2 regions of the Nitratireductor sp. L15S-10 genome follow, and region 2 is predicted to be linked to the other one. Evidence: predicted binding sites of a transcription regulator. Region 2 holds the regulator's gene; the other holds the start of a gene.

Region 1 (10,304 bases), 1.3 Mb from region 2:
AATGAGCTTTTACATGCCCTCGTGACCTGCGAATATGAATGCGCGGTCACGTTTGAAGAACAGAACAGCAAAACGGCTTGTGCTGCCGCGTGTCTCTAAGCAAAAACTGGGCGGCTTCAGTGTTATTTCTGCCGGTCAGCCACGAAACGGGCTGCCTGCCGCAGGGTCTCGGCACGTTCGCCGAACGGGTCCAGAATATCCTCGGCCTGGGCGACAAGACCATTGAGTTGACGACGTGTCCACTCGACTCCATGCAGACTTGCCAAAGTGGCCTTGCCAGCAGCAGCGTCTTTGCCGGTCGCCTTGCCCATTGTTTCGCTGTTCGATGTGAGGTCGAGAAGATCGTCGGCCAACTGAAAAGCCAGGCCGATGGCGGATCCAAACTCACCGAGACGTTCTGTCTCCGCGGGTTGAGCGCCACCCACCACGCCGCCGGCCTCGCAGGCAAAGCGGATGAGGGCGCCAGTCTTCATGGACTGGAGGAGGAGTATTTCTTCTTCGCTGAGGCTCGAGCCTTCGGCAGCCAGATCCAGCGCCTGCCCTCCGGCCATGCCACCCATGCCAGCGGCGCGTGCCAGCCGATTGACAAGCGTGAGCTTTGCCTCGGTGGATAGTTCCGTCTCCGCGGCGCTGATGATGTCGAAAGCGAATGTCAGAAGACTGTCGCCGGCCAGGATTGCGGCTGCTTCGTCGAAAGCGCGATGCACCGTCGGCTGGCCCCGGCGCAGGTCGTCATCGTCCATTGCGGGCAGGTCGTCATGGACGAGAGAGTAACAGTGCACGCATTCCAGCGCTGCCGCCACGCGAAGTGCAGCACTCTGGTTGCTCGCATCGAACAGCGCGGCAGTCTCGAGTACGAGGAAAGGCCGCAAGCGTTTGCCGCCATTCAAAACACCATGGCGCATGGCCATCAGCAGCCGTTCGGGTCGATGTAATTCGCCTTCGAGCGGCCGGGTGCCGAGCAGGTCGCGCAGGGTCTTCTCCACCAGGTTCGCGCCGGCGGCCAGTTTAACCTCGAAGGGGAGGGTGGGTGTCTCTTCCATGTCCGGAGCGATGCCGTTAATGGGCGCCGGGGTCAAGTCCGTTTGTAGGTGCCATTGCGCCGCAGGCATTGGAGCGTTATGCGAAAAGCAGTTTTATGGCGTCTCTGATACGGGGAAACAGGATTGAGCGGCCCGACAGTCGATCCGGAAAAAAAGTCGTCGACCATGGGCAGTCGGCGTCGTGGCCGCAGCGGTAAAACGCGGCCGGGACCCGCGCGTGGCTGGAGAAGATGGTTTTTGCGCCATGTCGTGACCATCGTCGTCGTTCTGGCCTTGATACCGGCGGGACTGACGCTTCTTTACAAGGTCCCGTTTGTTCACCCTCTTTCCACTTTGATGATGCGCGATCTGGCAACGCTTGAAGGATATGACCGCCGCTGGACCTCACTCGATAAAATGGGAACGCTGATCCAGTATTCTGTTGTCATGTCGGAGGACGGGCAGTTCTGTGCGCATGACGGGATCGACTGGGCCGCGTTGAACCTCGTCATCAATGATGCGCTGTCGGGCGAAAAGGCGCGTGGAGCCTCCACCATACCGATGCAGACCGTGAAGAACCTCTATCTCTGGCAGGGTCGCTCCTTCCTGCGCAAAGGTCTGGAGCTTCCGCTGGCGGTTTATCTCGATCTTGTCCTTTCCAAGCGACGTATCCTCGAAATTTATCTGAACATTGTCGAATGGGGCCCAAACATTTACGGCGCGGAGGCTGCGGCGCAGCATTACTTCGGGCGGCGGGCTTCCGAGCTTACTCGTCGTCAGGCCGCGCTGCTGGCGGTGACGTTGCCCAATCCGCTGGAGCGCAATCCGGCAAAGCCGTCCGGCGGTCTCAACAGGCTCGCTGCAAATATCGAGCAGCGGGCGCGCAAGGCAGGCGGTTATGTGGGGTGTCTGAAACCCTGATTGCGGCAATTCTCCAAAAAATGCGCTGCGACCCACTGGCCAAAGGCCGTTTTGAGGTGTATAGGCACGCCGACTTCCAATTCCCGGCCGAGATGCTGGGCCCTGGATCAAGGGGCCGCAACGGCCTTTGACCGATTAGCGGAGCAGGACAATGGCTGTACCAAAAAGGAAAACGACGCCTTCGAAGCGCGGCATGCGCCGCTCGGCCGATGCCATCAAGGCACCGACCTATGTCGAAGACAAGAACTCGGGCGAGCTGCGTCGTCCGCACCACATCGACCTGAAGACTGGCATGTATCGCGGTCGCCAGGTTCTGGAGCCGAAGGACGCATAAGCGACTTTCTCCAGTGGATTGCGAAAAAGGCCGGTCTTTGACTGGCCTTTTTTGTTTGGGCTACCCATTCACCGCATTCGCCTCAGCGCGCTGTTGAACGTTGAGAAGGACCGAGAAGGCCTTTTCCGCCTGCTTCTCGGGCACGAAGATATGGTCGTGATGAAAAGCGGCGATCACATTGCAGGGAATGTCTTCCTCTGCCAGTGCCGTGGCCACGGAAGCGGTTAGCCCCACACCGTCTAGCGCCGAATAGACGCTAAGGACGATCCGGCGCATCGGCATGTCTGTATCGAAACCAAGCGCTTCGGCACGTTCCAGGCTCAGGACGAGTGTCGTTCCCTCCTCCTCTTTGAAAGCTCCGACGGCGTCCTTGAGGAGTTTCTCGGCGGTATCCGGTCTAACGCTGCAGAAGACATAGACGCCCTCACTCAGCACCGGCGACATGCCTTCAAGCATGGCCTGCCGGTTGCGAACGGGATCAGACATTTCGTGCATTCCAGAGTGGGGGGTGGTCTGCGGAGGTGTTCTGGATCAGGAATCACCCATTGAATCGATCTTGCGCTGCATCGCCGCGATCTGCTCCCGTAAGTCTTTCAGGTCGTCGGAGCGGTGTGTGTCATTGCCCGCTTCCCTGTCTGTTGCCGCGGGCTGCTCGGAAGCTCCGGGCACCGGTGTGAACATGCGCATCGCGTTCTGAAACATCTCGATGTTGCGGCGCGTCTGCTCTTCCACCATTTTCATCGGAGCGGACATGCCCATCATGTCCATGGACGACGTCCCAAAAGCCTTGTTCATCTGCTCGCGCATGCGCTCCTGCTCTTTCGAGAAGGCCATCATGGATTGTTCCAGGAAGCTTGGAACAACCATCTGCATCTGATCGCCATAAAACGCGATGAGCTGGCGCAAAAAGGATACGGGCAGCATGTTCTGTCCGTTGCGGTCATTTTCCAGTTCAAAAATGATCTGCGTCAGAACCGAATGGGTGATGTCGTCGCCGGACTTGGCGTCCTGGACGACGAAATTTTCATCGCGCTTCACCATTTCGGCGAGATCTTCCAGCGTCACATAGGTGCTGGTGCCGGTATTGTAGAGACGGCGATTGGCGTATTTCTTGATGACGATCGGGTCGTCCTTGGCTGGCATTACTGACCTCCCCGTAGCACGGTGTCTATGGCGTCGCGTCCGGTCGTCTCTTCCGTCGACCTGGAATAACGATGCCCTGGATTCAAGGACCAGGGGCAGGATATGCGCAAAATCCGGTCGAATGAAAGCGGTTTTCGCAGTGGCGAAGACGCAGCCGCTTATCTTCGGCGACGCGCAAGAGTTGTTGCGCTGCACACAACCGTTTGACTCGGCACTTATTAGCCGCGACAAATGCGGATAAGGTCAGTCCGTTGCAGGGACTGCGCATTTATACGTATCGCCTTTTCAAGGGAGAAACCTTCATGTCGACAGCTGAAGCCATCGTCGTCGCCAGCGCCGCTCGGACACCGGTCGGTTCCTTCAACGGATCGTTTGCCACCGTTCCGGCCCACGAATTGGGTGCCACGGCCATTCGTGAAGCGCTTTCGCGCGCCGGAGTGGCGCCGGAAGAGGTGAACGAGGTGATACTCGGTCAGGTGTTGACGGCGGGACAGGGCCAGAACCCCGCGCGCCAGGCGTCGATCGCCGCTGGCCTACCGAAGGAGACGACCGCCTGGGTGCTCAACCAGGTCTGCGGTTCGGGCCTGCGCACCATCGCCATCGGCATGCAGCAGATCGCCACCGGCGATGCCGACATCATTGTTGCCGGCGGGCAGGAATCCATGACGCTCTCGCCCCATTGCGCCTATCTGCGCGCCGGTGTGAAGATGGGCGATTATGCCATGATCGACACGATGATCCGCGACGGTCTCTGGGATGCCTTCAACGGCTATCATATGGGCATCACGGCGGAGAATGTGGCGCGGCAGTTTCAGATCACGCGTGACGAGCAGGACGCGTTCGCGCTGGCATCTCAGAACAAGGCGGAGGCCGCTCAGAAGGCTGGCCGTTTCAAGGACGAGATCGTGCCGGTGACGGTGAAGAGCCGCAAGGGCGAGACGGTCGTTTCCGAGGATGAATATATCCGTCATGGCGCGACCCTTGAGGGTATGCAGAAGCTGCGTCCGGCCTTTGACAAGGAGGGCACCGTGACGGCGGCCAATGCATCAGGCATCAATGACGGTGCCGCCGCGGTCGTTCTGATGCGCGAAAGCGAGGCGGAGCGCCGTGGCCTGACACCGCTGGCGCGTATCGCCTCCTGGGCAACGGCAGGGGTCGATCCGGCGATCATGGGCACAGGGCCGATCCCCGCGTCGCGTCGCGCGCTGGAAAAGGCCGGCTGGAAGGCGGAAGACCTCGACCTGGTCGAAGCCAATGAGGCTTTTGCCGCACAGGCCTGTGCCGTCAACAAGGATATGGGATGGAACCCGGAGATCGTGAACGTGAATGGCGGGGCGATTGCCATCGGTCATCCGATCGGGGCTTCAGGAACCCGCATTTTCAACACGCTTGCTTTCGAGATGCGGCGTCGTGGCGCCAGGAAGGGCCTTGCCACGCTTTGCATCGGCGGTGGAATGGGCGTCGCCATGTGTGTGGAAGCGCTGTAGGTTCTTTGCCGGCACGCGGCGGGAGACGCCGCGCGTCAGCCGGCTTATCGCTCAGGCACAATGGGCGAAGGCGGCGGGGACAGTTCATTTTCAGGGAGGCGACCTGCATGAAAACGGCACTTGTTACCGGTGGAACCCGTGGCATCGGCGCGGCAATAGCAACAGCCCTGAAGGATGCGGGCTACCGGGTCGCGGCAAATTATGCGGGCAATGACGAGGCGGCGGCACGGTTCACCGGGGATACCGGCATTGCTGCCTATAAGTGGTCGATTGCCGACTATGACGCCTGTGCCGAGGGTGTTGCTAAGATCGAGGCCGATCTCGGGCCGGTGGATATTCTGATAAACAATGCCGGGATCACCCGCGACGTGATGTTTCACAAGATGACGGTGGAAGACTGGCGCGCGGTTGTCGATGTCAATCTCAATGGCGTCTTCAACATGACGCATCAGGTTTTTGCTGGCATGCGTTCGCGCGGGTTCGGCCGGATCATCAACATATCTTCCATCAACGGTCAGAAGGGCCAGATGGGGCAGGCCAATTACTCGGCCGCAAAAGCAGGCGAAATCGGCTTCACCAAGGCGCTCGCCCAGGAGGGGGCGCGTTTCAACGTGACGGTAAATGCTATCTGCCCGGGATATATCGCCACGGACATGGTGATGGCTGTGCCGGAAGCGGTGCGCGAGAAAATCATCGCCCAGATCCCGGTGGGGCGGCTGGGCGAAGCGTCAGAGATCGCACGGTCTGTGCTGTTTCTGGCCTCGGACGATGCCGGCTTCGTGACCGGATCGACATTGACCGTCAATGGCGGACAATACTTCGTCTGAAGAAAAAAAGCGCGACGTGCGCCTGGCTTCCCGGGTGCTGTGGAGAAAAAGCGGCGTCGCGCTTTGATCGATTCTGTATCAATTTGAAGCAATTTGGTTAACGAGGCTTTCATCCTGTTGGATCCGGCCTGTGGATAAGCTGTTTGTTATCTGTCGACAGGGTGTGGAAAACACCAGATGTAGTGGTGAACGTATCGGGAACATTCCGATATCACTGATTCGTCGCCGATTCGTTCCGGGTTTGGTCGAAGTGTTAACTCGCCGCTCATTAATGCGTCGAGCCCCGGTTAACGGATCAGCAAATTTCTCTAACAAAATCTTATGGTTGGTCGAAGTTGAGAAGAGCGGTTTTGTGACGTGCGTTCAAAAGTTAACGCTCGCTGCCCGATTCATGTTCATTCGGTGGTACGCTGATTCAGCATCTAGGTCCGTACGCTCTGGGATGTACAGCATGTGGGGGTGAACAAAACAGGAAACGTTCAAAGTCAGTGATTCGTCGCTGATTCGTTCCAGACTCGTTCCAAACCTTAACGGACACATTGATCTTCAGGTTGTTTTGGCAGGCTTTGTCGGCGGAGTGGCAGTCTTGCCTTGGAATGGAGAGGTAAAGCGTGCTAACCGGTGTTTCCGCCTTTTCTCGCTGAGGTAGACGGCTTTTCGGGCCTATGAATTTCCAGAATCAGAACGCCAGTCCCCGGTCACTATCGGGGCGCAACGTCACAGCCATCCTCGGCCCTACCAATACGGGCAAGACGCATCTCGCCATCGAGCGCATGGTGGCGCACTCGAGCGGTATCATCGGTCTGCCGCTGCGCCTTTTGGCACGCGAGGTTTACACGCGGGTTGTTGCCAAGGTGGGCGAGCAGCATGTGGCGCTGATTACCGGCGAGGAAAAAATATCGCCACCTGGAGCGCGCTTTTCCGTGTGCACGGTGGAGGCCATGCCGCGCGAGGCGGATGTGGCCTTTGTCGCCATCGACGAAGTGCAGCTTGCCGCTGATCTCGAGCGTGGGCATATCTTTACCGACCGTATCCTGCATCTGCGCGGACGCGAGGAAACGCTGCTGCTGGGTGCCGGCACGATGCGCGGCATCCTGGAAAAGCTTCTGCCGGGCCTTTCCGTCATCACGCGGCCGCGCATGTCGGTGCTTACCTATTCCGGTTCGCGCAAGATCACGCGGCTACCGCGCCGCTCGGCCATTGTCGCGTTCTCCTCAGACGAGGTTTACGCGATCGGCGAGTTGATCCGTCGTCAGCGTGGCGGTGTCGCCGTGGTGCTTGGCGCGTTGAGCCCGCGCACACGAAATGCTCAGGTGGCACTCTACCAGTCTGGCGACGTCGATTACCTTGTCGCCACGGATGCGATCGGCATGGGGCTCAACCTCGATGTCGACCACGTAGCGTTTGCGCAGAACCGCAAGTTCGATGGTTTCCAGTATCGCGACCTCAATCCGGCAGAGCTCGGCCAGATCGCCGGTCGTGCAGGCCGACATTTGCGCGACGGCACGTTTGGTGTGACAGGCCAGGTGGATCCGCTTGCCGATGAACTCGTCCATCGCATCGAGGCGCATGAATTCGATCCGGTCAAGGTGCTGCAATGGCGTACTGCAGCGTTCGACTTTTCAAGCATCGACGCGCTCAGAGCCTCACTTGATATGCCGCCTCCGGTCGAGGGGCTCACCCGCGCGCTGCCTGCCGCGGATGCCAAAGTGCTCGAATTCCTGTCGCGAGATGAGGACATTCGCAAGCTGGCGAACGGGCGCGAACGTGTCGGCCTTCTGTGGGAAGCCTGCGTGCTCCCCGATTACCGGCGCATTGCACCGGCCCAGCACGCAGAAATTGTTGGTGCAGTCTTTTCTGATCTGGCGCGAATGGGCCATGTCGATGAAGACTATATGGCTGAACAGGTCAAACGCGCCTCGTCCACCGAGGGGGACATCGATACTTTATCGCAGCGGATCGCGCAGATCCGTACATGGACATTTGTTTCGCATCGGCCCGGATGGTTGGCCAACGCGACACACTGGCAAGAAAAAACACGAGAGATTGAGGACAGTTTGTCCGATGCGCTGCATGAGCGATTGACGAAACGCTTTGTGGACCGCAGGACTTCCGTGCTCATGAAGCGCCTGAGAGAGAATGCAATGCCGGAAGCAGAAATCAGCCCCGTTGGCGAAGTCCTTGTCGAGGGGCACCATGTTGGTGAGATGCTAGGGTTCCGCTTTACTGCCGACCGTTCGGCGGAAGGCGAAGACGCGCGAGCCGTCAAGGCAGCCGCGCAAAAAGCGCTCGCAGCCGAGTTTGAAACCCGGGCCGAGCGTTTTGCTTCGTCAGGCAATGGAGATCTGGCGCTCGATTCCGATGGCCTGCTGCGCTGGCTCGGGCAGCCTGTCGGTACGCTCGTGGCTGGCGACGATGCTTTGAAACCGCGTGTTGTGCTTCTGGCAGACGAGCAGCTTACCGGGCCGGCACGCGACAAGGTTGCTGCGCGCGCCGAGCGCTTTGTGTCATATCAGATCGAGTCGCTTCTCAAGCCTCTGGTGGACCTTCGAAACACTGAAAGTCTCTCGGGAATGGCACGCGGCATCGCCTTCCAGCTTGCAGAGAACTTCGGCGTGCTCAATCGACGCAACGTGGCCGAAGATGTCCGTGCTCTTGATCAGGATGCGCGCGCTTCGCTGCGCCGCCTCGGTGTCCGCTTTGGCGCCTACCACATCTTTGTTCCTGCGCTGATCAAACCCGCACCTGCCGGCCTTCTGACGCTTCTGTGGGCGCTTATAAACGATGCCAAGGACAAGCCGGGCTATGGAGATGTCGTGAATGCGCTCGCCGCGGGACGCACCTCCATCGTTACCGATCCGACTTTTGAGAAAGCCTTCTACGGGCTCGCGGGCTATCGCAATCTTGGGCGCCGCGCGGTGCGTGTCGACATTCTCGAACGCCTCGCGGATCTGATTCGTCCCGCGCTTTCCTGGAAGCCGGGAGCAGGCGCGCGCCCTGAAGGCGGCTATGACGGGGGTGCCTTTGTGGTCACACCGGCGATGATGTCGATTCTTGGCGCGACCGCTGATGATATGGAAGCGATCCTCAAGGGGCTGGGTTATCGGGGAGAGCCAAAGCCCGCGGATGAGGTGGCTGCGCATCTGAAGGCTCTGGACGAGACGGCTTCGCAGACCGAAACGGCGCAGAAAGCCCAGAGCGATGGTGCCGTCGAACCAGTCGCCGAAGGCTCCGACACAGCTGCGCACAAAGAGACTGCCGAACCGGATGTGGATGGCGCAGCCGCAGCAGACGCGGTGGAGGCCCCGGTGGAAAACGCGGCACCGGCCGCAGATCCCAGCAAGCCGGATGCAGAAAACGCCGAGCCGGATGCAGAAAACGCCGGGAAGGATGAAGAACCTGCTTCAGAAGCCCCGGATGCAGGTGCATCCGGTGCAGCCGGCGAGGAAGAAGAGCCCAAACCTGTCATCATCTGGCGGCAGGCGCGTTTTGACGGGCGCAAACGTCATGGTGCGGGCAAGGGAAATCCGCGTCAGCAGGGGCGTGGGCGTCAGGAACGTGACGGTGCGCAGAAGCGCGGCAAGCCCCCACGCAAGGACGGTGACAAGCCAGGCTTCAAGCGCAAGGGCGCGCCTCACCGTCCGCGCGAGGAGCGGCCGGCCCGGATCGATCCGGATTCGCCCTTTGCCAAGCTCGCTGCCCTGAAGGACCAGTTGAAAAAGTAGCGCCATGCAATGATCGGGACGGCTTTAGAACGGCAGCGCATCGACAAGTGGCTGTTCTTTGCGCGGGTGGTGAAATCACGCTCACTCGCCGCCAAGCTCGCACAGGCGGGACGCGTCCGGGTCAATCGTAACAAGATCGAGCAGGCTGCTTACCAGATCAAGGTGGGTGATGTGCTCACGATCTCTCTTGACCGCCGCATCCTTGTCTACCGGGTTCTGGCGCCTGGTACGCGCCGTGGTCCTGCGGAAGAGGCGCGTATGCTCTACGAGGATATGACACCGCCCGCTCCGCCGAAAGAGATCGTGGCCGCGACGCTGCCGCCAAAGCGCGACACCGGAGCCGGTCGCCCGACGAAGAAGGAGCGTCGCGCGCTGGATCGCTGGCGTGACGACGGATGAGGCCCGAACGAGTTCTGCGAAGCTGGAATGGGATTTCGCCTGCGACGATTGCCGCGCAATAACGGGCCTTGCAACGGCCCTTCAAAGGCGATACCTCACCTCTCGACATTCGAAGAAGCTGTCAGCCGAGAGCACCAATGACCTATATCGTCACCGACAATTGCATCAAGTGCAAGTACATGGACTGTATAGAAGTCTGTCCGGTGGACTGTTTCTATGAGGGCGAGAACATGCTCGTCATTCACCCGGATGAGTGCATCGATTGCGGCGTCTGTGAGCCGGAGTGCCCGGCAGAGGCGATCAAGCCCGACACTGAGCCGGGTCTGGATAGCTGGCTTCAGCTCAATTCCGAGTATGCCGAAAAATGGCCCAATATCACTGCCAAGAAAGAACCTCCGGCAGACGCCAAGGAATTCGACGGTGTCGAAAACAAGCTGGAGCAGTAC
Region 2 (10,304 bases):
AGATCTGGCCGCAATGCGATGGTCACCTCACCGTTCCTGAGCTTTAAAATCATCGTATTCTCCGGCTCGGCGGCTGAAGCCATGCCGAGGCCGGCAATAAGGGCACCGACCACGAGCGCAGACGAAGCGAGCTTGCGAAGCTGCATAAAACTCTCCTTTTGGTTTCAGGCGGGGAATTTGGCCTTAAGCGCTGCCAGTACCACGGAAGGCACGAATGGCGCGATGTCTCCACCCATGGAAGCGATCTGACGGACAAGTGTGGCGGTAATGGTGCGCACGGACGGGCTGGCCGGCAAAAAAACCGTTTGCAGGTCCGGCGCCATGGTCTCGTTCATGCCGGCCATTTGCATCTCGTAGTCCAGATCCGTGCCGTCGCGCAGACCGCGGATCATGATCGAGGCACCCTGTGTGCGCGCGGCGTCGATCACCAGTTTGTCAAACGCCACGACCTCGATCCGCCCGGCGTCTTGACCCAATTCGGCCACCGCAGAACGCTCAATCAGCGAAACGCGCTCTTCGTAGCTGAAAAGCGGCTTTTTGCCCGGATGAACGCCGATCCCGACGACCACTTTGTCGGCCACAGTCAACGCACCCTTGAGCACATCGAGGTGGCCGTTTGTGAGAGGGTCGAATGACCCCGCATAGAAAGCTGTTCGCTCGGTCATGGCGTGCTTGTATCCATCTTAGCAGGCGTTGGCAATTCGCCAATCGCGCCTCTTGGGCTCGGGCCAGAACCGCTTCGGCGGAAAAAGATGAACCACGCCTGAACGCCTCATTCAACAGCGGTTTGAACCAAATCGGCTAGTCAGGTCACCAATGCCTGCAGGGGCGCCGCGTTGAAGAATGAAACCAAATCGCGGCTCTCTACGTTAATAGACCAAAAGGAGACAAGCCATGCTGATCTTTACGCTCGCTGCCGCAATGACCGTCGCGATGCTGATTGCCACCGTCGTCGGTCTCCATGAAGAAGCCAGCCGCATCAAGCTGGAGAATCGCGTCCGCAGCTCTGCCAACCGTCGCTTTCATTAAACCCGGAGCGAGGCGGTGAAAAAGTCTGAGTTGGTACCGCAGCCGATCACTCTGCAGCACCATCTCCCTGTTCCGTAACCACTTCGCTCTCTACGGCTTCATCGCCTGTTGAAATTTCATCTTCGGTCTGCGTGTCCGAAATGCGCTCTACCGAAACCACCTTCTCGTCCTTTGCGGTATTGAAGATGGTAACACCCTTTGTGGCTCGGCTGGCAATACGTATTCCGTTCACCGGAACCCGGATAACCTGCCCGGCATTGGAAACCAGCATGATCTGATCGTCCTCCTCCACCGGGAATGCGGCAACCAAGGGGCCGATTTCATCGGTTTTGCTGACATCCGTGGCTCGAATGCCCTTGCCGCCTCGACCGGTCACCCTGAAATCATAACTTGAAGAACGTTTTCCGTAACCGAATTCGCTGACGGTCAAAACCATCTGTTCGCGAGCTTTCAGTTCCTCATAGCGTTCGGGCGAAAGGCTCTCTTCCTCTCCCAGTTCCTCATTGGTGAGAGCAACTTCTTCCTCATCCCCGTTCGCCTGCCTGCGTTCTGCCGCTGCCTGCTTCAGATAGGCGGCACGTGCGGCAGGGCTTGCTTCGACGTGGGAAAGTATCGCCATGGAGATTACGCGGTCGCCCTCTGCCAGATTGATGCCGCGCACGCCGATCGAATTGCGGCCTGCAAAGACGCGCACATCCGAGACACAGAAGCGGATGCACTGGCCCGAAGCTGCGGTCAGCAACACGTCATCATCCTCTGTACAGGTGTAGACACCGAGGATCTCGTCATTTGGATCGTCCAGCTTCATCGCAATCTTGCCGTTGCGATTGACCTGTACGAAATCTGAAAGCTTGTTGCGGCGCACCGTTCCCCGGGTGGTGGCGAACATGACGTCAAGCGCGCCCCAGCTTTCCTCGTCTTCAGGCAGCGGCATGATCGTCGTGATGCTTTCGCCCTCCTCCAGCGGCAGCATGTTGCGCAGAAACTTGCCGACGGATTGCGGCGTTCCGACCGGGAGGCGCCAGACCTTTTCCTTATAGACGATACCGCGCGAGGAGAAGAACAGAATGGGTGTGTGCGTGTTGGCGACAAACAGCCGCGTGACGAAATCCTCGTCCTTGGTCGACATGCCCGAACGGCCCTTGCCGCCCCGCGCCTGCGCCCGGTAGATCGATAGAGGCACGCGCTTGATATAACCTTTGCGGGTGACGGTGACCACCATGTCCTCGCGCTGGATCAGGTCCTCATCGTCGAGGTCTGCTCCACCTTCGGTGATTTCGGTCCGGCGAGGTGTGCCGAATTCGTCCCGTACGGCAATGAGTTCGTCTTTGACGATCTGCTGAATACGGGCGCGCGATGCCAGAATTTCCAGGTAATCGCTGATTTCTGCACCGATCTGGTTCAACTCGTCGGCGATTTCATCGCGACCGAGTGCTGTCAACCGCTGCAGACGCAGTTCGAGGATCGCGCGGGCCTGCTCCTCGGAAAGATTGTAGGTGCCATCCTCGTTGATCCGATGCCGCGGATCGTCGATCAGAAGGATCAGGGCTTCCACGTCAGCCGCGGGCCAACGACGCTCCATCAATTGCTCGCGCGCCGTCTGCGGATCCGGCGCATGGCGGATAAGCTTGATCACCTCGTCGATATTGGCGACAGCGATGGCAAGACCGACCAGCACATGCGCGCGGTCGCGCGCCTTGCGCAGCAGGTATTTGGTGCGGCGGCTGACGACGTCTTCACGGAAATGGACAAAGGCCTTCAAGAGATCGAGCAGGTTCATCTGCTCAGGCTTACCGCCATTCAGCGCAACCATGTTCGCACCGAATGAAGTTTGCAGCGGCGTGAACCGATAAAGCTGGTTCAGCACGACATCGGCAACTGCATCGCGCTTCAACTCGACCACGACCCGATAGCCCTGGCGGTCGCTCTCGTCACGGATATCGGAGATACCCTCGATGCGCTTGTCGCGCACCAGTTCAGCCATCTTCTCGATCATCGAGGCCTTGTTGACCTGATAGGGTATTTCCGAGATCACGATGGCTTCACGATCGTTGCGCGCCGGCTCGATGGCCACCTTGCCGCGCATCATGATGGAGCCGCGGCCGGTTTCATAGGCACTGCGGATTCCGGACCGTCCGAGGATAAGGCCCCCGGTGGGGAAATCCGGCCCCGGAATCAGCTCCTGCAGTTCAGGCAGACTGATCGCCGGATTGTCGATCATGGCCACGCAGCCATTGATGACTTCCGACAGATTGTGCGGCGGAATGTTGGTCGCCATGCCAACCGCGATGCCACCGGAACCATTGACCAGAAGGTTCGGATAACGGGCCGGAAGCACTTTGGGTTCACTGCCGGACCCGTCATAGGTGTCCTGGAAGTCGACCGTCTCCTTGTCGATATCCTCGAGAAGCTCGTGGGCGCCCTTTGTCAACCGGGACTCGGTATAGCGCATCGCCGCCGGCGGATCGCCATCGATGGAACCGAAATTGCCCTGACCGTCGATCAGTGGCAGGCGCATGGACCAATGCTGCGCCATGCGCACAAGCGCATCGTAGATCGCCGCATCTCCGTGAGGATGGTATTTACCCATCACATCGGCGACAGGACGTGCCGACTTCACATATTTGCGGTTCCAGTGATAGCCGCTTTCGTGCGAGGCGTAGAGAATGCGCCGGTGCACCGGTTTCAAACCGTCGCGCACATCCGGGAGTGCGCGGCTCACGATGACGCTCATCGCGTAATCGAGATAGGAGCGCTGCATCTCCTCGATGATGGAAATCGGCTCGATATCGTCGGGCTCGCCCGGTCCGGTCGGCGTTGTCTGGTCAGTCAAATCGGATCACACACAAAATAAGGAATCACTGACTTCTTATATATGAAACGCCATTGATTCTCCAATCGGAGCAGAGATTGGCGCAAAGGAAATCCAACGCAATTTCAGATGCATATGGCAGGTCTGTGAATGGAGGCACCGACAAATCGCCGCAGTCAGGCGCCTGGAGGTGGCAATCAGGGCTTTTCCGAACCCTCCTGGCTGGGCTAGACAGTCACAAGGGAGGACCCCATGTCAGGTTACGAGACCCTGTTCAACGCGTTCGTCACATTGCTCGTGACCGTGGACCCACCAGGTCTTGCGCCACTCTTTCTTGCGCTGACGGTCGGCATGAACCGTTCAGAGCGCAATCAGGTCGCCGTCCGCGCCGCAATCATCGGCTTCGCCGTTCTTGCGCTCTTCGGCGTGGCTGGCAGCGCCATACTTTCCGTTTTCGGCATCACACTTCCGGCGTTCCGCGTGGCCGGCGGTCTGCTTCTCTTCTTCATAGCGTTCGAGATGATTTTTGAACGCCGCCAGGAGCGCCACGAAAAAAGCGCCGAACGCGCCATCACCCGGGACATGATCCGAAATATTGCGGCATTTCCGCTGGCAATCCCCCTGATCGCCGGCCCCGGAGCGATTTCTGCCACCGTGCTTCTCTCCGGATCCTTCAGCGGCCTCACCGGAACCGCTACATTGCTGGCAATTCTTCTCACTACGATCGCCATTACCTACGCTGTGTTCACACTTGCAGAGCGCGTGGACCGCTTCCTCGGCGAGACAGGACGATCGATCCTGACAAGACTTCTGGGCGTGATACTTGCAGCTCTGGCCGTGCAGTTCGTCGCGGACGGCGCAAAGGCCCTGTTCCATGCGCCATAACGCAAGAAATCGAAAGAAAATGCCGGGAGTTGCGGAACACAACTGGAACATATAGAGTATGTTCTGGTTTTGTTTTTAACTGATTCTCGGTGGCTACCATGCTGACCCGCAAGCAGCACGAACTTCTCCTGTTCATTCATGAGCGCTTGAAGGAGACCGGAATTCCACCATCCTTCGACGAAATGAAGGAGGCGCTGGACCTTGCGTCCAAGTCGGGCATCCACCGGTTGATCACCGCCCTGGAGGAACGCGGCTTTATCCGCCGGCTTCCCAATCGGGCCCGTGCGCTCGAGGTGTTGCGCCTGCCCGATTCGATTGCGCCGGGCCTGAATGCCGGCGCACGCAGGTTTTCGCCGAGCGTCATTGAAGGCAGCCTCGGCAAAGCGCCACCATCCCAGCCCAAGCCGGCAGCCAGCAATGACGACTCGCTTGCCGGTGTCGTTTCGGTGCCGGTCATGGGGCGCATCGCTGCGGGTGTTCCGATCGATGCCATCCAGCACCAGACCCATTCCATCGCCGTCCCTCCGGACATGCTGAGCGGTGGCGACCACTATGCGCTGGAGGTCAAGGGCGATTCGATGATCGAGGCAGGCATCTTCGACGGCGACACCGTCATCATCCGCGAAACCCAGACTGCCAACCCCGGCGAGATCGTGGTTGCCCTTGTGGATCAGGAAGAAGCAACCCTGAAGCGCTTTCGGCGCAAGGGAGCGTCGATCGCCCTTGAGGCTGCCAATCCGGCATATGAAACACGGATATTCGGTCCTGACCGGGTGAAGGTTCAAGGGCGTCTGGTTGGCTTGATGCGCCGTTATTGACCTGCGGCGGAGAGGCATTTTTCCTCTCGCACATGGCTTCCTGAAACGTGAGTGTGGCCTGAAACTTGAATGTGGAAGGAAGCCCGGGGTGTTGCCGATGCCTGCAGGTCAGGACGGGTTTTCTCGAAACAGTTCCTGCAACACATTCGGCAGCGTTTCAGGCAGGTCTTCGGCGATCAGACCGCGCCCGAATGACCGACCGCATTCTGCGTGAATCCAGACGCCCGCGCATGCCGCTTCAAAAGCCGGCATCGCTTGAGCCATAAGGCTTGCGATTATTCCCGACAGTACATCGCCCGATCCGGCCGTTGCCAAGTGTGGCGTGGCGTTGACATTGATCGCCGCTCGCCCGTCGGGTGCCGCCACAATCGTATCAGGTCCCTTGAGCACAAGGGTCGCCCCGGATCGCACGGCCGCCTCCCGTGTTCGCTGCAGTTTCGAAGTTTCTGTTCCGTCGTGAAGATCGGGAAAAAGCCGGACGAATTCTCCCTCATGCGGGGTGAGAACAACCTTGCCGGCGGAAGCCCTGATCATGCCAAAAAACACATCCTGCATGCCGCCAAAGGCCGTGAGTGCGTCGGCATCGAAGACCAGTCCGCTTGCGTCATTCGCCTTGTCGAGAAGAGCGCGTGCGAAACTGCGCGTTCGTCCCCCTGTGCCGGCGCCTGGCCCGAGAACGGTCCCGGTGGGTCCCCGGTCGACAAAAAAGGCCCGCAACTCGCTTACGGTGTCGGCTTTGCGCAGCATGATCGACGTCAAATGCATCGCATGAACCGAAAGCGCGTTGGCGGGCGAAAGAACCGTTACGGCCCCTGCCCCTGTGCGCGCCGCTGCCCGCGCAGCAAGTCGCGCCGCCCCTGTCGAGGTGGCCCCGCCAGAAATCACGGCCACATGACCGCGCGAATATTTGTGAGCGCTGACGCGAAGTTTCGGCAAGGCTTCCCGCCACAAAGCAGGCTGGTTTTCCCAAAGTGCCTGACCAACAGTATCAAGCGCGCTGTCTGCAATGCCTATATCCGCAACAACGAGATCACCGCACATTTGCCGCCCCGGCACGAGCAGATGTCCGGGCTTTTTGCGAAAGAAGGTGACGGTCAGATCCGCCGACAAGGCCGCGCCAAGTGGCTTTCCTGTCAATCCGCAAACACCTGAGGGCAGATCGATGGCGACCACAGCAAGCCCGCTGCTGCTTACCTTTCCGATGATCCCGGCCTCCATTTCTTCCAGGGGACGCGTCAGACCTGCGCCGAACAACGCATCCACCACAAGCCACCCTCGACTGGCTTCGAAAGCCGCCAATGGCTCCGGTTTAACCGGACAATCCATAAGTGCGATCGCGGCATCGCTGCCCGAGGCCGGTTCGGCGTTGGCAAAAACGCGAACGCTCAGGCCTCGTTCTGTCAGGAGGCGCGCAACGACATAGCCGTCACCCCCATTGTTACCCGGGCCGCACAGGACGAGAAAGCCCTCCGCATCAGCATGACGAGCAAGGATTTCATCCACCACCGCCGCCCCCGCATTCTTCATGAGGCCATATCCGTCAAGCGCCCCCGCAGCGATCGCAGCGCGATCCACCCTGCGCATCTCTTCAGGCGTTAAAATCTCTAATTGCATCACATATTGCCGCTTTCTTCAGCGCATTGCATATTTTTTAAGCAGCCGCCAAACTGTACAGCGCACCGCATGTGTCCCTTGATGTTTTTCAGAGGCACAGCACGCGATGTTTCGCTGCCCGAAAACCCGTGTGATTATGCCTTTCGGGAGGCACAATGCAGCGATTGGCACGGATCGTGCAAGGCTCTGATCGGAGTTGGCATGTTTCGTGCCTTATTCGAACCGGAACAACAAGGGGCACGGGCTCACCGTTCCTGAACTCATTTGGAGGCCACCGAGGCATGAAAAAGGTCGAAGCGATCATCAAACCCTTCAAGCTCGACGAAGTGAAGGAAGCCCTTCAGGAAATCGGTCTTCAGGGCATAACTGTGATCGAAGCGAAGGGGTTCGGGCGCCAGAAAGGGCACACCGAGCTCTATCGCGGGGCAGAATATGTCGTCGACTTTCTCCCGAAGGTGAAGATCGAAGTCGTCCTGGCGGACGAAACCGTGGATGCGGCAATCGAGGCGATCCGCAAGGCTGCCCAGACCGGTCGCATCGGCGACGGGAAGATTTTCGTGACCAACGTGGAAGAAGTCATCCGCATCCGTACCGGCGAGACCGGTGCCGACGCCGTTTGATCCGCAATCATTCTCTTTCCCGGAACACCTCCGGGATCATCAGGCAAGACCATCGCAAATAGGAAGGCGAATATGACCACTGCACAAGACATCATGAAGCAGATCAAGGAAAACGACGTGAAGTTTGTCGATCTGCGCTTCACGGATCCCAAAGGCAAGCTGCAGCACGTCACCATGGATGTCTCCGCCGTGGATGAGGACATGTTCGCCGACGGCGTTATGTTCGACGGCTCGTCCATCGCCGGCTGGAAAGCCATCAATGAGTCCGACATGGTATTGATGCCGGAAACCGATACGGCCCATATGGACCCGTTCTTCGCCCAGTCGACCATGGCGATCTTCTGCGACATCCTCGACCCGATTTCGGGTGAGGCCTACAACCGCGACCCACGCGGAACGGCGAAGAAGGCAGAGGCCTTCTTGAAGTCGGAGGGGCTTGGCGACACCGTTTACATCGGCCCGGAGCCGGAGTTTTTCATCTTCGACGATGTGAAGTACAAGGCCGATCCGTACAACACCGGCTTCAAGCTCGACTCGAGCGAACTGCCAAGCAACGACGATGCCGAGTATGAGACAGGCAATCTTGGCCATCGTCCGCGCGTCAAGGGTGGTTATTTCCCGGTTCCTCCAATCGACTCGGCTCAGGACATGCGCTCGGAGATGCTGACGGTTCTCTCCGAGATGGGCGTGATCGTCGAAAAGCATCATCACGAGGTCGGCGCTGCCCAGCATGAGCTGGGCATCAAGTTCGAGACGTTGCTGAAGAGCGCGGACAGCGTTCAGAAGTTCAAATATGGCGTCCATCAGGTTGCCAACGCCTACGGCAAAACAGCCACTTTTATGCCGAAGCCCATCTATGGCGACAACGGCTCGGGCATGCATGTGCACCAGTCGATCTGGAAGGAAGGCAAGCCGACCTTCGCTGGCAACGAATATGCAGGCCTGTCGGAAAACTGCCTGTTCTATATCGGCGGCATCATCAAGCACGCCAAGGCTATCAACGCTTTCACCAACCCGATCACCAACTCTTACAAGCGTCTGGTTCCGGGTTTTGAAGCCCCGGTCTTGCTCGCCTACTCGGCCCGCAACCGCTCCGCTTCATGCCGCATTCCGTTTGGATCCTCACCAAAAGCCAAGCGCGTCGAGGTCCGCTTCCCCGACCCGGGCGCAAACCCTTATCTCGCCTTTGCAGCCATGCTGATGGCCGGCATCGACGGCATCAAGAACAAGATCCATCCCGGCCAGGCCATGGACAAGGATCTCTATGACCTGCCGCCGAAGGAGTTGAAGAAGGTCCCGACCGTCTGTGGCTCGCTGCGCGAAGCGTTGATGAGCCTCGACAAGGACCGTGGCTTCCTGAAAGCAGGCGGTGTGTTCGACGACGATCAGATCGATGCCTATATCGAACTGAAGATGGCGGAAGTGTTGCGTTATGAGATGACGCCGCACCCGGTCGAGTTCGAGATGTATTACTCGGTCTAATCGCTCCTCCCAAGGCGATTGCAGGGCTCCGTCCACGGACGGAGCCCTTTTTCTTCAACCGTTTTCCTGCTGGTTCATCCAGCCCCGGGCCAGAGCGGGCAGATCGGCACGCTCACGAAAGGCGCGCGTCACTTCGCCAAACGCGAAGCGGATCGAGTTCTCCACGATTTCCCTGTCATGACGTTTCAGTTGATCGGCGATCGGCGCCCAACGGAAAAGCGCCTGAGGGCTCTCGGTGAAAGCCCCTCCATCGACGGCGACATTCTGCCAGTGGGTATCGGCGATGCGCTTTTCAAATGTTTTGCGCCATTCATCCACCGTTTCCGACTGGGGAAGTGCCTCCCGGTTGTGGGCGAGCCCCTGTGTATGGCAGTGGCGGGCAAGCGCGGACGCATCTTCCCGCTCCAACGCACCGCTGGAAGCAACCTTCGCGACGGTGTGAAGCGTGAGATCGGAGAGGCAGGCCGCGAAGACATGAAGTTTGGCCACGTTGATGGACTGGACGAAGACATCATCCTCGAACATCGACGGATAGCGCGTACCCATGCGCGCCTTCAGATAGCCGTAGAGCTTTTTCTGAGCGACAAACGAGGAACGCGTGGCAATGAAGGTGCAAAGCGCGTCCACCGTATCAATCGGCGCGTGGTCCCGTTTGAGCGTCAGTCTTGCCGCCGCTTCACGCAGAAACGCTACCCCCCTGGTCCACGCAATCCCCATAAGACATATCCTCCTGTCATACGACCAATGTCTCGATTTTCATTGCTCAGAAGATGCCCAATGCTTGAGACATGCCATTGTGATTCCTAATCCATAGAACCGCAATGGCGGCAGTTAACGACTTTCGTCGCTGACGTTTTTAGGGAGGAGGACACCATGTCCGCTAATGACGCAGGTGATGTGAGGGATCGTTACTGGGCCAAAACCAGGAACCTGACTATCGTGGTTCTGGCCTTGTGGGCTTTCTTCTCACTTGTCGTTCCAGCAATGGTTTCGACACTCAACGAATTCACATTTCTTGGCTTCCCCTTCGGCTTCTACATGATC

Evidence for each region. Region 2 encodes LexA, which represses DNA repair genes until DNA is damaged. Its sites were predicted from a motif close to TGTTCNNNNTGTGTTCNG; they were not measured.
Region 1: P2W41_RS03755 (helicase-related protein) is a predicted target of LexA. The motif match lies at 6,240-6,257, and genes of this name have one in related genera.

What each region holds. Positions count from the first base shown of each region.
Region 1 covers NZ_CP120674.1:771,721-782,024, forward strand. Annotated here, with positions in the region: gene P2W41_RS03720 (polyprenyl synthetase family protein) at 123-1,043, opposite strand; gene mtgA (monofunctional biosynthetic peptidoglycan transglycosylase) at 1,167-1,943, shown strand; gene rpmF (50S ribosomal protein L32) at 2,095-2,277, shown strand; gene P2W41_RS03735 (ACT domain-containing protein) at 2,338-2,763, opposite strand; gene phaR (polyhydroxyalkanoate synthesis repressor PhaR) at 2,809-3,420, opposite strand; gene P2W41_RS03745 (acetyl-CoA C-acetyltransferase) at 3,723-4,907, shown strand; gene phbB (acetoacetyl-CoA reductase) at 5,015-5,734, shown strand; gene P2W41_RS03755 (helicase-related protein) at 6,400-9,459, shown strand; gene P2W41_RS03760 (RNA-binding S4 domain-containing protein) at 9,469-9,858, shown strand; gene fdxA (ferredoxin FdxA) at 9,996-10,304, shown strand, end outside.
Region 2 covers NZ_CP120674.1:2,072,638-2,082,941, reverse strand. Annotated here, with positions in the region: gene P2W41_RS09980 (peptidylprolyl isomerase) at 1-83, opposite strand, end outside; gene coaD (pantetheine-phosphate adenylyltransferase) at 165-665, opposite strand; gene P2W41_RS09970 (hypothetical protein) at 895-1,029, shown strand; gene gyrA (DNA gyrase subunit A) at 1,076-3,862, opposite strand; gene P2W41_RS09960 (MarC family protein) at 4,094-4,726, shown strand; gene lexA (transcriptional repressor LexA) at 4,825-5,544, shown strand; gene P2W41_RS09950 (NAD(P)H-hydrate dehydratase) at 5,653-7,158, opposite strand; gene P2W41_RS09945 (P-II family nitrogen regulator) at 7,440-7,778, shown strand; gene glnA (type I glutamate--ammonia ligase) at 7,851-9,260, shown strand; gene P2W41_RS09935 (hypothetical protein) at 9,315-9,977, opposite strand; gene P2W41_RS09930 (DUF4212 domain-containing protein) at 10,134-10,304, shown strand, end outside.